3 regions of the Candidatus Pantoea communis genome follow, and region 2 is predicted to be linked to each of the others. Evidence: predicted binding sites of a transcription regulator. Region 2 holds the regulator's gene; each other region holds the start of a gene.
The links. The regulator LexA, encoded in region 2, represses DNA repair genes until DNA is damaged. The targets are predictions, from matches to a motif close to TNCTGTATGTACATACAGNA.
Positions count from the first base shown of each region.

Region 1: a site for LexA is predicted at 3,873-3,892, ahead of umuD (translesion error-prone DNA polymerase V autoproteolytic subunit). Genes of this name have one in related genera too.
Region 3: a site for LexA is predicted at 3,865-3,884, ahead of F3J37_RS02710 (metal-dependent hydrolase). Genes of this name have one in related genera too.

Region 1 covers NZ_VWXC01000001.1:568,712-574,496, reverse strand. Annotated here, with positions in the region: gene F3J37_RS02980 (SDR family oxidoreductase) at 1-162, opposite strand, end outside; gene F3J37_RS02975 (biofilm development regulator YmgB/AriR family protein) at 555-839, opposite strand; gene F3J37_RS02970 (hypothetical protein) at 1,319-1,579, opposite strand; gene alaE (L-alanine exporter AlaE) at 1,904-2,341, opposite strand; gene F3J37_RS02960 (hypothetical protein) at 2,772-3,308, opposite strand; gene F3J37_RS02955 (hypothetical protein) at 3,274-3,456, opposite strand; gene umuD (translesion error-prone DNA polymerase V autoproteolytic subunit) at 3,907-4,341, shown strand; gene umuC (translesion error-prone DNA polymerase V subunit UmuC) at 4,325-5,587, shown strand; gene F3J37_RS02940 (DsrE family protein) at 5,742-5,785, shown strand, end outside.
Region 2 covers NZ_VWXC01000009.1:154,777-160,561, reverse strand. Annotated here, with positions in the region: gene plsB (glycerol-3-phosphate 1-O-acyltransferase PlsB) at 1-2,264, opposite strand, end outside; gene F3J37_RS13885 (diacylglycerol kinase) at 2,392-2,760, shown strand; gene lexA (transcriptional repressor LexA) at 2,866-3,480, shown strand; gene dinF (MATE family efflux transporter DinF) at 3,607-4,929, shown strand; gene F3J37_RS13870 (CsbD family protein) at 5,094-5,306, shown strand; gene zur (zinc uptake transcriptional repressor Zur) at 5,372-5,785, opposite strand, start outside.
Region 3 covers NZ_VWXC01000001.1:517,524-523,308, reverse strand. Annotated here, with positions in the region: gene F3J37_RS02730 (multidrug effflux MFS transporter) at 1-547, opposite strand, end outside; gene osmE (osmotically-inducible lipoprotein OsmE) at 738-1,073, shown strand; gene F3J37_RS02720 (DUF6515 family protein) at 1,128-1,511, opposite strand; gene F3J37_RS02715 (L-cystine transporter) at 1,710-3,101, opposite strand; gene F3J37_RS02710 (metal-dependent hydrolase) at 3,255-3,845, opposite strand; gene kduD (2-dehydro-3-deoxy-D-gluconate 5-dehydrogenase KduD) at 3,980-4,741, opposite strand; gene kduI (5-dehydro-4-deoxy-D-glucuronate isomerase) at 4,754-5,590, opposite strand.

The DNA.
Region 1 (5,785 bases), on a different contig from region 2:
CGATGTTTTAGGCAGTAGAGTACGGGTGCGTTCCAGTCTTTCTTCACTCAGTCCTGTAATGGCTACATCACCACCTTCAGTGATAATGCGCAGCGCGCCTGCCAGTCCCATGCCACTTGTACCACCAGTGATCAGTATACGTTTACCCTGAAACCTGCCCATGCTTAGTCCTTTTTTTGGCTGAGGAATGAGCATTTACCTTACGTAAACAAAACACTGTTCGTCATCTATTTCATTACGCAACTAAGGCATTGCTGATTGCACTACAGCTTCTGGTACGGAATGGACCCACTGGCGAGATGTCAGGCCGGCTTTGAGCGTGAAGCAGATCTTGCCTTTCCGGCGCGAACAGCGTCGAAATTTGCAGGCGCCTAATATGGCCTCACTAAATAAGGTGACAGAAAATCCTCCACTTCGTGTTTGTCGATACCTGGCGTATAGCTGATACCTGCATTCTTTAAAATATTGAGTGCTTCCCGTCTGTTTCATGGATCTGGGGCTTCTGTAGCAACAATATCAATGGTCGAGGATGTGCTTAGTCTTTATAAACACGTTTACCAGTTAAAGTATGCCCAGCGTTCTTCTTCACCGGGAGTCATCCCGACCACGATTTTTAGGGCGTTGAGTAACAGATCGATTTGCACGGGATCAGAGGCCTTCTGCACTTCAGTGATCAATTGCAAAATAACGGCGCCGTTGGTGACTCTCATGCCACGTTGGGTGATTTCACCCGCGGCTGCTTCAATTACAACGGTTTCAGCAGTGGCTTTATCGCGAAGCGCATCTAAGTGAAGGAAAGACTTCGCGCTATTAGTTGACTGTTGTGCGCTCTGATACATGATTTTATCCCTTATGTCCGCTACTCAAACGTCATGATGGTCAGGCTGTAACGTATAAAAATCGCAATCTATTAGTAGAGTGCGGATTTTGTACAGGGTGGTATTTCGAGTGATATCGAAACCACAGATGAATTAAATTTAGCGCATTTTGTCAAAATTGGGAGGACGGTGATCACCAAAAACCGTTCTGGCATCGTCCATAAATCTTATTAGACCAATTTATGCTCAAATTCATCTTCGATGTTTGCGGTTTTTATGCGGGGATGGTTTACGTGGAGTGTGTTATCAGCTTATGCGTGATAACTCAGTTGCTTCGCCAGTGGTGTAGCGAAAGACTGATTCTGGCAACTCATTTTGAGAGTGTCGTCCCTGACAGTGTCTCCGGCCGGTATACACTCACGTGTAACCGATGAGGTTATCCGCTTCGTCGTCTCCCGGCCGGAACCGGATTACGTCCTTTGGCTTCAGTTCATTTATCGTTAATTCAGTTCATTGTTCAGGCTAACTAAGGTCTGCAAATAAGGTATTTGCTCCTCGGCGACTGAAGACGACTCAAAGCTCATTAACCAGTTTCTGGCTTTAGCGATTTGAGTCAAGCGGTCAATATTATTCTCTGATTTAGACATCAAACCAAGCTGTGAAAAAAGGTTTGCAATACTGATTTCCTTTCGACATAGAGCAAGGCTTAATGCGGCTTCACCAATGATAATATGGATTTTTTCATGATCTTGAAATAACACTGAAAATCCTCCATCAGATCGAATTAATGACAACCTCAATTTAAACTTAGAAGCTATTTTCAATATTGCATTACGACTCGTCTTAATAATGTCATGGTGTGGATTTTCATGATCAATAAAAGCGGAGCCTTTAAATATTCAATCTGGCGTTTCCATCATGCGGAATGGGGGTTGTTCATTTTTAATACAGCGTGAGGCACGGGCTTTAATGATTTTATAAAAAAAGGATTATTTATGTGGGAAAAGTGCCTGTTCATCAAAAGGTTAACACACCCTTTCACAGGCTATTCGAATCATTTTTGTTCGCTTCCGGTTGAAAATCATTTAGCTATCCAATGACATCGGCTTTTCTCCACCCGGCGGCAAACCAAACACTCCTCGCACCCAATTTAGAAACGCGCCATAAGGTCTTCCCAAACACAGCATCATCAACGCAGCACCGAGCGTCCCACGCACCAGTCCACTGCCCGATGCACCGCTAAAAGCAATGATTGCTGCATAGATGGGCACCTGAAAACTCACCAGCGCGACACTGTCCCACAGCAGTTTCGAAACCCGGCCCGATCCCGCACGCTGCATTACCCAATCGCGCCACAAGCCATAAGGGCGGGCAACCGGCACCATCAAAACGGCACCAATCAAACGGGCATGTAGCACCTGATCCCACGCCATGCCGGCGATCCATCGTTCATTAATCATGCCCGTCGTGGTGAAAAATAAAATCAGTGCAGTGGTATCCGCCATAAAGGCCGTTCGGCGCATGCGCTGGTCTTGAGGTTGAGGCAAAGTGCACTTCCTATTTTGACGTGACGAAGTAAGTATGATGCGCAGACGGCATAGCATGATGAAGTAGACTGGCGCATCCATACCGCATTAAAGATAGCTAAAAAGAGGGTGAACTGCTCCCCGTTGATTAATACATTGCGGTATATTAATCAACGGGGAGAAGGTCAGAACCGCCTGAAATTATTTGTGAGTATCAGCTTCTGCCGGGGTTCGCTTATGGACATGGAGTGCGGATGATAGTTGATGCTGAGGCGTTGAGCCAAGAGGTTATAGAAGCGGTAACTGCGGATTTTCTTGGGGTGAGGTTATAGTCATCCCAATCGCATTATCGGATACTTAATTCAATTGCATAGAGATGCAGATAATCCCCTATTCAAAACTAAGGCTTCAGCCATATTTACGAGTTTCAAGATGCAGTCGGGTCGTCAGAGTCCGAGCTATTTATATCCGCAAAATAGTTGAGAATATTGGAATTTTCTTTTCGCTTATCACGCATGTAAGCGGGGATTTTCTTTTCCCAGCTATCACCGAAAAGGGTAGAGTGATCGCTGATTGCGTGGATAACAGCTAACTTGAAACCTTTATCATACCCTGTAGGGGTTGGAATGATTTCATCACGGAAAGATATTACGATTAGGGGATCATTTTTCCATGCTTCAACGCGACCATGAAAAAAACCAAGATACCAGTTTATGCCTGCATCATCCTTCGAATCAGAGGCCTTTACCCTGCTCCATAATCTATCGTCATCATGATCATAGACGACGATACAATTATCATCGTTCCATCTCTGTTGGAGGCGGACTGCGTAATGCAGAATTGACTGACCAGTTTTGACATTAACTTTAGAGATAACGTCATACCCATATTCAAAGTCTTCACTGGCTCTTACAAAATCTTCGCTAAACTCAGCCTTCGTAATATACCTTTTCTCGATCCCCACGGAGCTTCCTGTCATCCTTAGTACGTTTTGAACTCTGAGCAAACATGTTGCGCAACTGCTCAACCTTTTCGTCAACAGTACCATTTATCTGCATGGTTCGAGCATGAAGATTGAGAATGTCAGCATTACTTTGTGGAGTGTGTTTCATTAAGAGCCTCCGTTGATCAATCCGTACAGTATAAACTGTGAGCAATAACAAATATAGCTGAAACTACTGTTGTGCAGGTAGTTAGCAGTTCTAAGCTTACCTGACATTATACAGCTTAGGGCTGTCTGCCTGTCAGATTTGCAGCTGAAGTCCGTTTTGTTGGCTGACAGCATAAGGATATCCCTTTGACAGTAGATAACAGATTGCTGTAGCTGACGATATCAATGTGATGGATCGACATTTGGCGAACCTCAGCAGAATGACAACAGTAGGAAAGCAGAATAAGTAACGTTATGTGATTATTGAGTGTTCGATCTTCAGGATTCAGGGTCTGGTTGCAACTTAAATTCAGAGGAGCTTCAACGGCTTTCAGAAATCCTCCTCCAGGGATCTTGATCGATCAGAATAATCATGGATACTGTATATAAACACAGTATCAAGGTGCCCGTTATGCAATTGATTACCCCCTCTCAGTCCGATACAACGAGCCCGCTTCCGTTCTTTATGGAACGTGTGCCTTGCGGCTTTCCCAGCCCCGCTCAGGATTATATTGAGGACAGTCTCGATCTGAATAAGCTTGTCATCAGACATCCTAGCGCAACCTACTTTATCAAAGTCAGTGGCGATTCAATGTTAGGAGCAGGTATCAGTCACGGAGACTTACTGGTTGTTGACCGGTCATTATCTGCAGTTCATGGCGATATCGTCATTGCTGCCGTCTCGGGAGAATTCACGGTGAAAGAACTTCAAACTTCCCCACGCCTTCAGCTCATGCCCCGTAATACAAACTATTCTCCTATCGTTTTCGAGGCAGAAGAGGAACTGGAAATTTTTGGTGTAGTGACGTTTACCCTGAAAAGCCACAGATATGTTCGCGCTTGTTGATGTAAACAGTTTTTACACTTCCTGCGAAACTGTTTTTCGACCGGACCTGCAAGGTAAGCCTGTGGTTGTTGTTTCCAATAATGACGGATGCATAATTTCACGATCAGCAGAAGCGAAGGCATTGGGTATCGGTATGGCTGAGCCCTATTTCAAGCTACAGGATGAACTCAAACGCCAGAAGGTGCAGGTGTTTAGTTCCAATTACGCGCTGTATGGTGACATGAGTCATAGGGTGATGAATATTCTCGAAGAGATGGCTCCGAGGATGGAAATTTATTCGATTGATGAAGCTTTTCTCGACTTATCAGGCGTCAGGAGTTGTATCGATCTCGAGGTGTTCGGCCGTGACATTCGTAAGCGCCTGCTTAGAGAAACGGGCCTGACAGTTGGAGTCGGTATAGCCCCGACTAAGACTCTGGCCAAGCTGGCCAATCATGCCGCTAAGAAATGGAGTAAAACCGGCGGCGTGCTGGATCTCTCCAACCTTGAGCGGCAAAAGAAGTTAATGGCGTTAGTCGATGTGGCGGATGTGTGGGGCGTAGGGCGTCGTATCAGCAAGAAGCTGAATGCCATGGGCATCAACACCGCGCTGGATTTGTCGGAGCAGAGCACCTGGGTGATCCGCAAGCATTTCAATGTGGTGCTGGAGCGCACCGTGCGCGAGCTGCGCGGTGAGCCCTGTCTCGAACTGGAAGAGTTTGCGCCCGTGAAGCAGCAGATTGTCTGCTCACGCTCGTTTGCGGGACGTATCACGGAGTACGCCGATATGCGTGAAGCGGTGTGCAACTATGCCGTGCGCGCCGCCGAAAAGTTGCGTGGCGAACGGCAGTATTGTCGACAGATCGGCGTGTTTATTCGCACCAGCCCGCATGCGGAGGGTGAAATCTTTTACGGTAATCAGGCGATTGGTGAAATACAGATACCCACGAATGACACTCGTGACATTATCCGCGTTGCCACCGAGGCGCTGGATCGCATCTGGCGGGAAGGATGTCGCTATATGAAAGCGGGTGTCTTGTTAGGTGACTTTTACAGTCAGGGCGTGGCGCAGCTTGATCTATTTGATGATATCCAGCCACAGGCCAACAGTTCAGCATTGATGCATGTGATAGATCAGATCAATAAAAAAGGAAAAGGGAAGCTATGGTTCGCCGGACAAGGAATCCAGAAATCCTGGGCGATGAAGCGTGAGATGTTGTCTCCAGCATATACCACCCGATACGCAGATCTCCCGGTGGCGAAGTGAATAGCGGATTAGCGCATAACATGAGCCGCCACTTTTTATCGGGCGTTAGGAAATGACTGAATATGCCCGTATACCGTCACGATAAGCCGACAAAATGCCAATCCATGCCATACTTGGCAAGGCCGATTTTTCACGATGTCGCGGGGGAAAAGAGATGCGTTCAGTGGTGATTAGCGCAGTTGTCGCAGTAGCGGGTGG
Region 2 (5,785 bases):
GCTTTGTCGAAGAACTCTGGCGCGTTAATGCCATGCAACACTGACAAACGCTGCGCCAGCGTGCGGCTCTCTTTCTCCAGCGTGCCGCGGTTAATCGTCGGCTTGGCACTCAGAATGGCGAAGGTGATGGCAAAACGCTGCAGCGTTTCACGGATACCGGCAGCCAGCAGTTGCAATGAACGATGGCGGGCCGGATTCATGCGTAACTGCCCATCATGCTCGGTAATCAGGCCTTGTCGCGCCATCTCAGCACAGAGGGCATTCAGCACGCCTGGCAGCTCTGCGTTATCCCAGCGCAGGAACAGCTCACTCTTCAGCATCGGGTAAACCAGACTCACCTGACGCAGCAGCTCCGCCTCACTGATCTCACGATGCTGCTGCACAATAGCGGCAATCAGCGATGGCATGACCAGCATGTGGTGGATGTTGTTGCGGTAATAGGTCATCAGGACGGCCTGTTCGCGCGGCAGAATGATGATATCGCCAATGCTGTCTTGTTCCGTCTCGAACTTGTTCATGCCCATGGCGTGATCAAGCAGCGCTTCAGCACTCATCTCCGGCACAGTCGCTTCCGGTGAATAAGGCACGTTACGCAGCAGCTGGGTGTAGCATTCCAGTTGCTCAATCAACTGCTCACGCGTCAGGGAACGCTGACGAGAAGCCAGCAGCGCGGTGACGCACAGGTTCATGGCGTTGGCGGCACCGGCTTCGTTAATACGCACCATCAGACGTGCCGCGATATCATTTACGGTCGGCGTCATCCATGCCGGGCGTTGTGGTTCAATCGGATCGATCGCATCACGCCATTCCGGCACGTTTTTGTTCAGATAGTTCATCAACGGCAGGGGTTCGCCGAAGTTAACGTAGCCCTGGCCAAGATTGCGCAGTTTACGTAACCCGCGCACCATCTGCAGGAAACTCTCTTTCTCTTTGGCCGCGCCACGTAACTCTTTGGCGTAAGTACCCACTTCCATGACGTGTTCATAGCCGATGTAGATCGGAACAAACGTAATCGGACGGCTACCGCCGCGCAACATGGCTTGCAAGGTCATCGACAGCGTGCCGGTTTTAGGATCCAGCAGTCGGCCCGTGCGCGAGCGCCCGCCTTCAACGAAATACTCGACTGAATATCCGCGGCTGAACAACTCGCCCAGATATTCACGGAACACCGTGGAATAGAGTTTGTTGCCCTTGAAGGTACGGCGAATAAAGAAAGCACCCAGACGACGGAAAATCGGACCTGCTGGCCAGAAGTTCAGGTTGATGCCGGCCGCGATGTGTGGCGGCACCAGCCCCTGATGGTAGAGCACGTAAGAGAGCAGTAGATAGTCCATGTGGCTGCGATGGCAGGGCACATACACAATCTCATGGCCATCTTGCGCCAGCTGACGGACTCGCTCGCCACCGTTGACGTTGATGCCCTGATAAAGGCGGCTCCACAGCCAGCCCATCACGCGGTCTGTGACGCGAATGGCCTCATACGAGAAGTTCGCTGCGACCTCTTCCATCATCTCAACAGCATTCTGCTGGGCTTTCTCGTGCGAGATTTTTTTGCTACGCGCTTCATCTTCAACCGCTTTTTCAATCGCTTTGGATTGCAGCAGCTTGTTGAACAGATCCTGACGCGCAGGCAGACGTGGGCCTACAGCAGCCAGGCGCTGACGCGCGAAGTGAATGCGAGCCACGCGTGCCAGCTTCTGGGCAATCGACTTATCCGTACCGTGCTCCGTCGCCATCTGGCGCAGGGAAACGGTCGGCGAGAAGCGCACAAAGCTGTCACGTCCGTGCCACAAAATGGCGAAGAATTTCTCTACACCATTAAGGATGCGCAGATGTGGCGTATCTTCTCCCTGGATTTCGCGTCCCGGCGCACGACCAAACATCACCGCCACCGGTAACATCTGTACGTCGAGATCAGGGTTACTGCGGTGCAAATCGAGATAGTCGTGGAATAGCTTCACCGACTCAGGATTGGCAACGAAATAGGGGAATACGCGTGGGCCATCATGAATAAACACGTGACGCGGCAGTAGCGTGCCGTCGATCTCCAGCGGAGCCAGCGGATCGGGCAGATCATGTTTCAGGCACTGTGCCCGAAGAGTGAGCAGGTCAGCCTTTGAATCATAAGGCAAAACATACATCACTGGACGAGTCGGATCGATCCCGTGTTCTGAGACAGGATCGGTCGGAATGACCTTACTCTTTACCAAAAAAGAGAGTGGTAAATTCAATAGTTTGTAATAAAGTTTACGCCAACCTGACATAGACAACTTAAAGCCTCTTGTTAGCAAAGCGCGGCAAGCATACCAGAAAGTGCAACGAAGATCTGTGGCTTACACGACCTCAGATAGCCCACATATTGACGCCAAATCACATCAAGGGTTCCAAAGCATGGCAAATAACGTCACCGGTATTCAAAGAATAGTGAATGCAGCCGGTTATTCCTGGCAGGGCTTGCGCGCCGCCTGGAAACATGAAGCCGCATTTCGTCAGGAAGCCATTGCTGCACTGGTGGCGATTGTGGTGGCTTGCTGGCTGGATGTTGATGCGATTTCCCGCGTACTGATGATTGGCTCCGTGGTGCTGGTGATCATTGTTGAAATCCTGAATAGCGCCATTGAAGCGGTGGTGGACCGCATTGGGCAAGAGCGCCATCCTTTAGCCGGACGAGCAAAAGATATGGGCTCAGCGGCGGTGTTGCTGGCTATCTTACTGGCTCTGTTTGTCTGGATCGCACTGCTCTGGTCGCATTTGCGATAGGCATTCCAGAATCTTCAAACCGCTGATTTTTCCCTCTGTTTTGGTTTTCATTTCGCCAATACCTGTATATACTCACAGCGACTGTATAAACAACCAGGGGGCGGGATGAAAGCGTTAACCACCAGGCAGCAACAGGTCTATGATCTGATTCGCGACCACATTAACCAGACCGGCATGCCGCCAACGCGTGCGGAAATTGCTGCGCAACTGGGTTTTCGCTCGCCCAATGCTGCGGAAGAACACCTGAAAGCACTGGCGCGTAAAGGCGTCATCGAGATTGTATCCGGCGCATCTCGCGGCATCCGCCTGCTAATGGAAGAAGAAGTCTCCGAAGGGTTGCCGCTGATCGGTCGCGTGGCCGCCGGTGAGCCGCTGCTGGCGCAAGAGCACATCGAAGCGCACTATCAGGTTGATGCCAATCTGTTTAAACCTACCGCCGATTTTCTGCTGCGGGTGAGTGGTATGTCGATGAAAGACATCGGGATTATGGACGGCGACTTGCTTGCCGTGCATAAAACCCAGGAAGTCCGTAATGGTCAGGTTGTGGTGGCGCGCATTGATGATGAAGTGACCGTCAAACGCTGGAAAAAGCAGGGTGCCATTGTGCATTTGCTGCCAGAAAACACCGAATTCCAGCCGATTGTGGTCGATACCCGTGAGCAGGCTCTGACCGTTGAAGGTTTGGCTGTGGGCATCGTACGTAACGGCGAATGGCTTTAATCTCTCATTGAATTCCCCCGCTGCGGTTGGTCGCTGTGCTGACCGCAGTCTGATACATTGATTTTCCTCTTCAGGCTGATTGCCGGTTAATGGTCCTATTGACCAGCGCAACAATGGAACGGGCGAATGCGGCTGTTTTCCTCTTCAGATAAAGCATTGTGGCGGCTGGCGCTGCCGATGATTCTCTCCAATATTACCGTTCCGCTGCTCGGTGTCGTCGATACGGCAGTGATTGGCCATCTCGATAGCCCCATTTACCTCGGTGGCGTGGCGGTAGGTGCAACGGCGACCAGTTTCATCTTTATGTTGCTGTTGTTCCTGCGCATGAGCACCACGGGTTTGACTGCGCAGGCGTTTGGCGCGAACGATAAAACCGCCTTAGCGCGGGCGTTGACGCAACCTCTGCTGATCGCCCTGGTGGCGGGCGTGCTGTTTTTATTACTGCGCGCGCCCTTCAGTTTGATCGCCGCCTCATTAATGGGCGGCAGCCCGGAAATGCAACACCAGGCACAAATTTTTATCAACATTCGCTGGCTTAGCGCACCGGCGACCTTAGCCAATCTGGTGATTTTGGGCTGGTTGCTTGGCGTGCAATATGCGCGAGCGCCGATGGTGCTGCTCATTGTCGGTAACCTGGTGAATATCCTGCTCGATCTCCTGTTTGTGCTGAAGCTTCACTGGGGCGTTGCAGGTGCGGCGGCGGCAACGGCGGTGGCAGAGTACGTCACGCTGGGTGTGGGGTTATGGATGGTGGTACGTGTGCTTAAGTTGCGCGGCATTTCTTTCAATCTGCTAAAACAGAGCTGGCGTGGTGATGCGGCACGCCTGTTCCGGCTCAACCGCGACATCATGCTGCGTTCGCTGATGGTGCAAATCTGTTTCGCGTCACTCACCTTGCTGGGCGCGCGTTTAGGGCCAGATGTTGTTGCGGTGAATGCCGTACTGCTGATGTTCCTGACGTTTACGGCCTATGCGCTGGATGGTTTTGCCTATGCCGTGGAGGCCTGCTCCGGTGAAGCGGTGGGGGCGCGAGATCGCAGTCGCTTATTACTGATTTGGCATGCTGCCTGCCGTCAGGCTGGTATCGTTGCCCTGGCGTTCGCAGCCATCTATGCGATAACCGGCCCCCAAATTGTGGCGTTGCTCACCTCGCTTGAGCCACTGCGAGAGATGGCCGATCGCTATCTTGGCTGGCAGGTGATTCTGCCGCTGATCGGTGTCTGGTGTTATCTGCTGGACGGTATGTTTATCGGCGCCACGCGCGGGCGCGAAATGCGCAACAGCATGGTGATGGCGGCAGTGGGTTATGGGCTTGCCTTACTGACACTCCCGTGGCTCGGCAATCACGGCTTATGGCTGGCGGTGACGGTGTTTCTTGCCTTGCGTGGCTTGACGCTCTGGTGGATGTGGCGACGTCACTGGCGACACGACAGCTGGTTCACTGTTTGAATAAGCGAAGCGTAACCTACAGATTATTCTGTATTTTTTTGCGTAATCCTATCTGGCTACTATAATTATCTCAAACGGCGCAATTGAGTAGCGCGTTGTGTGGGTGATTACCTGATTTATCAGGAGATCATCGCATCTCACTCAGGATGATGTGGAGGATTATGATGAACAAAGACGAAGCGAGCGGTAACTGGAAGCAGTTTAAAGGGAAAATGAAAGAGAAGTGGGGCAAGCTGACGGATGACGATATGACGGTCATCGAAGGTAAGCGCGATCAGCTTGTCGGTAAAATTCAGGAACGCTACGGCTACGCGAAAGACCAGGCCGAAAGCGAAGTGAAAGACTGGGAAAGTCACAATAAAGATTACCGCTGGTAACCGGAATTAAGGAAGATGCTCCTACCCCGCCGATCACCCGTCGGCAAGGCACAAGGAAGTGCCACTCACCCTTTTCTCACTCTCTTTTTCGTATCAATCTCATGATCGTGATCGCAGCTATCGTGAAGATTGCATGCTGCGACTTCTGCGCAGTTCTCGCACAAACCATGGGCTTCAATAACCGTGTGGCGCAATGAGAAACCGGCCTGATCGGCCAATCCCGAAATAATCTTTTCTACGCCCTGTGCGTGTTTTTCACTGACTGCCGCACAACCATCACACACCAGCATCACCGAAGTATGCGCAGGCTCGTCGAAATGGTGGCAAACCACATAACTGTTATTTGATTCGACACGATGAATAAAACCCTGCTCCAGCAGAAAATCCAACGCGCGGTAAATGGTCGGAGGTTTAGCCTGCGGCTCGCTGATGCGAAGTTGATCCAGCAGATCGTAAGCACTGATCGAACCATTCTGCTC
Region 3 (5,785 bases), on a different contig from region 2:
AGCGCGCAAGGAAGACCAGCAGTACGGCGATACAACCGAGCACCACAAAAATGCCGCGCCAGTTCAGCACCGTCATTAACACGCCGCCGAGTACCGGCGCACCAATCGGCGCCAGACCATTCACCAGCATCAGTAGGGCAAAGAAACGCGTCAGTTCATGGCCGCTGTACATATCGCGTGCGATGGCGCGTGACAATACCGCACCGCCAGCGCCCGCCAGGCCTTCAAACAAGCGAGCCACCAGCAGCGAGTGAATGTCTTTTGCCAGCGCGCAGCCAATTGAAGCGATAAATAACAACACCAGTGACAGCATCAGGGGGCGAATACGGCCAAATTTGTCGCTCATCGGCCCAAACAGCAATTGTCCTGCGCCGAGGCCCAGCAAACCTGCAGTTAAACTTAACTGCGCGGTGGCGGTTTCGGTGTGCAGATCGCGCGCCAGTTCAGGTAAGGCAGGCAAGTACAGGTCGATGCAGAGCGGCCCGAGTGCCGCAAGCAGGCCCAGCGTAATGGCGTAAACCAACCGATTAGAGTGTGCAGGTGTCATTGATCCTCTGTTTTCTTGATGTCTTGAGATTTTTTTTCCGGGGGATTATACGAAGCGCGAAGCGGCAACACAGCAACTTTACGAAAAACTAACGCTTCAGAATGGGCTTAAAGCGAAGCCATTGAGTTGATAAATCTGGATTTATGTTCCAGGCTTAGTGTGACATGGACAAAGAATGAGGAATATAAAGATGAATAAAGTGCTGGGATGTATCGCTGCCGCTGTGACGCTGGTAGCCCTGTCTGGTTGTACGACTTATGACAAAGCAGAAAGCTATGTGACTAAGCCGGTGGTTAAGGATGTGAAAAAAGGAATGACACGCGATCAGGTTCGCCAGATTGCGGGTGCGCCATCAACTGAAATCACCATGGTACACGCCCGTGGTACTTGCCAGACCTATATACTCGGCGAGCGTGATGGTAAAGCACAGACCTACTTTGTCAGTTACAACGATGTGGGCCGTGTCATGAACTACGGTTTCCAGAGCTGTAAAGACTACGATACCGATCCGCAAGCTGCTCAGTAATTCTTGCCGAATGCAAAAAGGCCCGTCAATGACGGGCCTTTTTTCGTTTAACGCTTACAGTCCGTAAGGGCGTGGCACTTCAACATAATTGCCGCCCATCTCACGCTGATAGTAGTGGCCTTCCTGCACGTAATAGCGTTTCCCGTTGAAATCGAGTACGCGCATCCCGCCTTCTGGCGGCGCTTCAGGCGCCTGAACCACCACGTAGGTATCACCCTGACGCTGGTAGTAGTTGCCATTCAGCATGTAATAAGTGAGACCGCCTATCAGCACCGCTGTCGCCGCCTCAGGTAAGAAGCGCAGCGGACCAGGACCGCCCCAACGTGGGCCACCACCCCAATGTGGACCTGGGCCGGGGCCCCAGCCGTAAGGGTGGGCAAAACTAATGGCGGGCGTTAATAAGGTTAACGCCAGCACCGAGGCGATAACGTTTTTCATCGGTGATTCTCCTGCTATGACTGATAGCAGAATTAGCCTTCTGACGACAAAACTCAAGTGAAAAGTGGCTGATTTTTCGTCTGTTTACCATGCTTAACGCTTTCCTGACGCTAGCGCCACGATCGGGGGGAATTGCGGAGTTTCAGCCATAAAAAAACGGCAGGCGATGAGGCCTGCCGTTGTTCTGCTGCGTTGGAATTAGCGATGCGCCAGTTCAGCGTGCTCGTCGCTTTCCAGCACTTTTTTATCGGTCAAACCGAGCCAGCGGCTGGTGAGTGAACCGGCCGTCATCGAACCATTGACGTTCAATGCGGTACGGCCCATGTCGATCAGCGGCTCAATGGAAATCAGCAGCGCAACCAGGGTCACCGGTAAGCCCATCGCAGGCAGCACAATCAGCGCGGCGAAGGTGGCACCGCCGCCTACACCGGCAACACCGGCTGAGCTCAGCGTAACGATACCGACCAGCGTAGCAATCCACATCGGATCAAACGGGTTGATGCCGACCGTTGGCGCAACCATCACCGCCAGCATGGTCGGGTACAAACCGGCGCAACCGTTCTGACCAATGGTGGCACCGAAGGAAGCCGAGAAGCTGGCAATCGATTCGGGCACACCAAGACGGCGCGTCTGCGTTTCGACGTTCAGCGGAATGCTGGCCGCACTGGAACGGCTGGTGAAAGCGAAGGTGATCACCGGCCATACTTTGCGGAAGAAGCGCATCGGGTTGATGCCGTTCACTGACAGCAGCAGGGCGTGCACGCCAAACATGATCGCCAGACCGAGATAAGAGGCCACCACAAAACCACCCAGCTTGATGATGTCCTGCAGGTTAGAGCCCGCCACCACTTTGGTCATCAGCGCCAGCACACCGTACGGCGTCAGCTTCATGATCAAACGCACCAGTTTCATCACCCAGGACTGCAGCGTATCAATTGCCACCAGTACGCGCTCGCCTTTGACTTTGTCATCCTTCAGCAACTGCAATGCAGCCACGCCGAGGAAGGCAGCGAAGATCACCACGCTGATGATCGAGGTGGGGTTAGCACCCGCCATATCGGCAAACGGATTTTTCGGGATAAAGGAGAGCAGCAGCTGCGGCGTGCTGAGATCGGCAACCTTGCCTACATAGTTGCTCTGGATCGCGCTCAGACGTGCGGTTTCCTGCGCACCCTGCACCAGACCTTCTGCGCTCAGGCCAAACAGCCCGGTGACCATCACACCCACCAGCGCGGAGATCGCGGTGGTGAACAGCAATACGCCAATGGTCAGCACGCTGATCTTGCCGAGTGAAGAGGCGTTATGCAGACGCGCTACCGCGCTCAGGATTGACGCAAACACCAGCGGCATCACAATCATCTGCAGCAACTGGACATAACCGTTGCCGACAATGTTGAACCAGCTAATTGAATCCTTCACCACCGGGCTGTTTTCGCCATAAATGGTTTGCAGCGCCAGACCGAACAGCACGCCAATCACTAAGCCAGTCAGCACGCGTTTCGACAAGCTCCAGCTTTGGTTGCCAATACGATTCAAAAGAATCAGCAACGCAACGAAGGCGATGATATTAATAATGAGGGGAAAATCCATACTCGACTCCAGAGGTGTGCCGCGCAGCACGTTTGGCTGGCACGGAAAACAGTAAGTTCCCGTCAGGGAATGTCAGGAATGTTACCAGTTCAGGAAAGTGCAGGCTTATACTCAAAAGGAATGGTTTATAACTTTATTGATTGATTTGCCTGGTTATTGACCGCCTTGGCCATTAACTAGCCGACCGACACCATTTTGCAGCGTATTAAACAGTTGCTCGGGCCAACCGTTGGCACCAAAAGAGGGCATACCTGCGGGAAACCACAATGCATATCCGACCAATGCGAGGCAAAGTGCGCGCTCCAGTTGATTGCCTTTCTGGCTATTGAGCAGCGGCAAACGGAAACGCCAGCGGCACGGCCACAGCAAGGGGACGCCTGCGGGGGTCAACATGTCGGCGACGATGTGACTGAGATAACCCAGCGTCATCCCCTGTAAGACATCAGCAGGCAGGAACCAGTCCGCCGGAACGTTAATCTGGAATAGCCACAGGCTGATCGCTACCGCCAGCAAACTGTGGGTAAATCCACGATGACCAAAGGCGCGCGCAATGGGTTGTGAGATCCATTTCAGGCGCTGGCCTAACACAGATTTAGGATGGTCAATATCAGGCAGCAGACAGGTCAGCAGTGCAGCAGGCACGAGATGCCACCAGTCGGCGCTGGCCATCACTGGCGTCAGCTCCGCACGCTTAGCAAAAATCGCGCTGGCAATGGCAAAAATGATATGGCCTTCGGCCGTCATGATGAAACCTGGCTGCAAAAACTGTCGATGCATCCAGTATAGGGATTTATCCAGTGAAATAGAACGGTGACGCTGTAACGAAGCGTTAATATTTTTCGCTTTCCCGCGTCATAATGACGCGGGAAAAGAACAGGTTAGCGTGCTAACCATCCACCATCGACGGCCAGGGTGTAGCCGTGCACATAATCTGCAGCGTCAGAAGCCAGAAACACGATCGGACCCATCATGTCATCCGGAATACCCCAGCGTCCGGCAGGGATGCGCCCGAGGATCTCTTCGTTGCGTGATTCGTCATTACGCAGTTGTTCGGTGTTATTGGTTGCCATATAGCCTGGAGCGATGGCATTCACGTTAATGCCGTGTTTCGCCCACTCATTGGCCATCAGACGCGTTAAGCCCATCACCGCACTTTTCGACGCAGTATAAGAAGGCACGCGAATACCGCCCTGGAAGGAGAGCATTGAGGCGATATTGATAATCTTGCCGCCTTTGCCCTGAGCGATAAACTGACGCGCCACCTGCTGAGAAAGGAAGAATAGGCTTTTGCTGTTGATGTTCATCACATCATCCCAATCCTGCTCGCTGAAGTTAAGTGCATCTTCACGGCGGATGATGCCCGCGTTATTCACCAGAATATCGATACGTCCGGCCTGAGCCACGGCTTGCTCAACAATTTGCGGCACCCCTTTCGGCTGAGTCAAATCGGCCTGAATCGACCAAAAGCGGCGCCCCAGGGCTTCAACTTTAGACTGCGTATCGGCAGGACCGGCTCGATTAACGCCGATGATGTCACAGCCGGCTTGCGCCAACCCTAAGGCCATCCCCTGACCTAAACCGGTATTACAGCCGGTGACCAGCGCAATTTTGCCTTCAAGATTAAATGCGTTAAGGATCATCTTTCGCTCCTGTTAGCGCAGCGCGCTGATGCTGACGTGGTCCATGTCATCGAACACCTGATTTTCGCCCACCATGCCCCAGATAAAGGTATAGCGCTGTGTGCCTACTCCGGCATGAATTGACCAGCTTGGTGAGATCACCGCCTGCTCGTTGTGCACCAGCAAATGGCGCGTTTCCTGCGGCTGGCCCATCATGTGGAAAACGGCGCTGTCATCCGCCATATCAAAGTAAAAGTACACTTCCATACGACGTTCGTGGGTGTGGCACGGCATGGTGTTCCAGAGATTGCCGTCATCAAGACGCGTGAGTCCCATGGTGAGCTGGCAGGTGGGTAACACATCCGGCACGATAAATTTATTAATGGTGCGACGGTTTGAGGTCGCGGCATCCCCTAACGTGGCTTTGACTGCATCCTGCAGGGTGATCTTTTTATCCGGATAACGGGTATGTGCGGGTGCGCTGTTGTAGTAAAACTTCGCTGGAAGGTTGGCGTTGCTGCTGCGGAAAACCACGCTTTTGGCGCCCTGGCCAACATACAGCGCCTCCTGATGGCCCACCTCCCAGGTTTTGCCATCGACGTCAATCAAGCCCGGTCCGCCAATGTTGATCACGCCCAGTTCGCGGCGTTCAAGAAAATAGCTCACGCCCAGTTGTTTGCCGACTTCTTCACCGATCGTCACCGACTGCTGGATTGGCATGACACCACCAATGATGATGCGATCAATGTGGCTGTAAGTGAGGGTGTAATGGTCTGCCTCAAAAATTTTCTCGATCAAAAATTCGCGACGTAATCCGGCGGTGTCCAGATTTTTTGCATGCTCAGTATGAATGCTTTGACGAACGTCCATCTCAGACCTCTCAAAGTTGAAGGAAGTGTCCCGAAGTGGGTCTTTGGGCATCTTAGGCAGGATGGGATGTGAATTCAATAAAAATGAAACGTTGTTTTATTTAATTGTGTGAGTGATCAAATACGCGCAGTTATTGCCGTAGTGGGTGTCAGGAACAATGGAAAGTGTTGCCCACAGATGGGCAACGAGAATGGA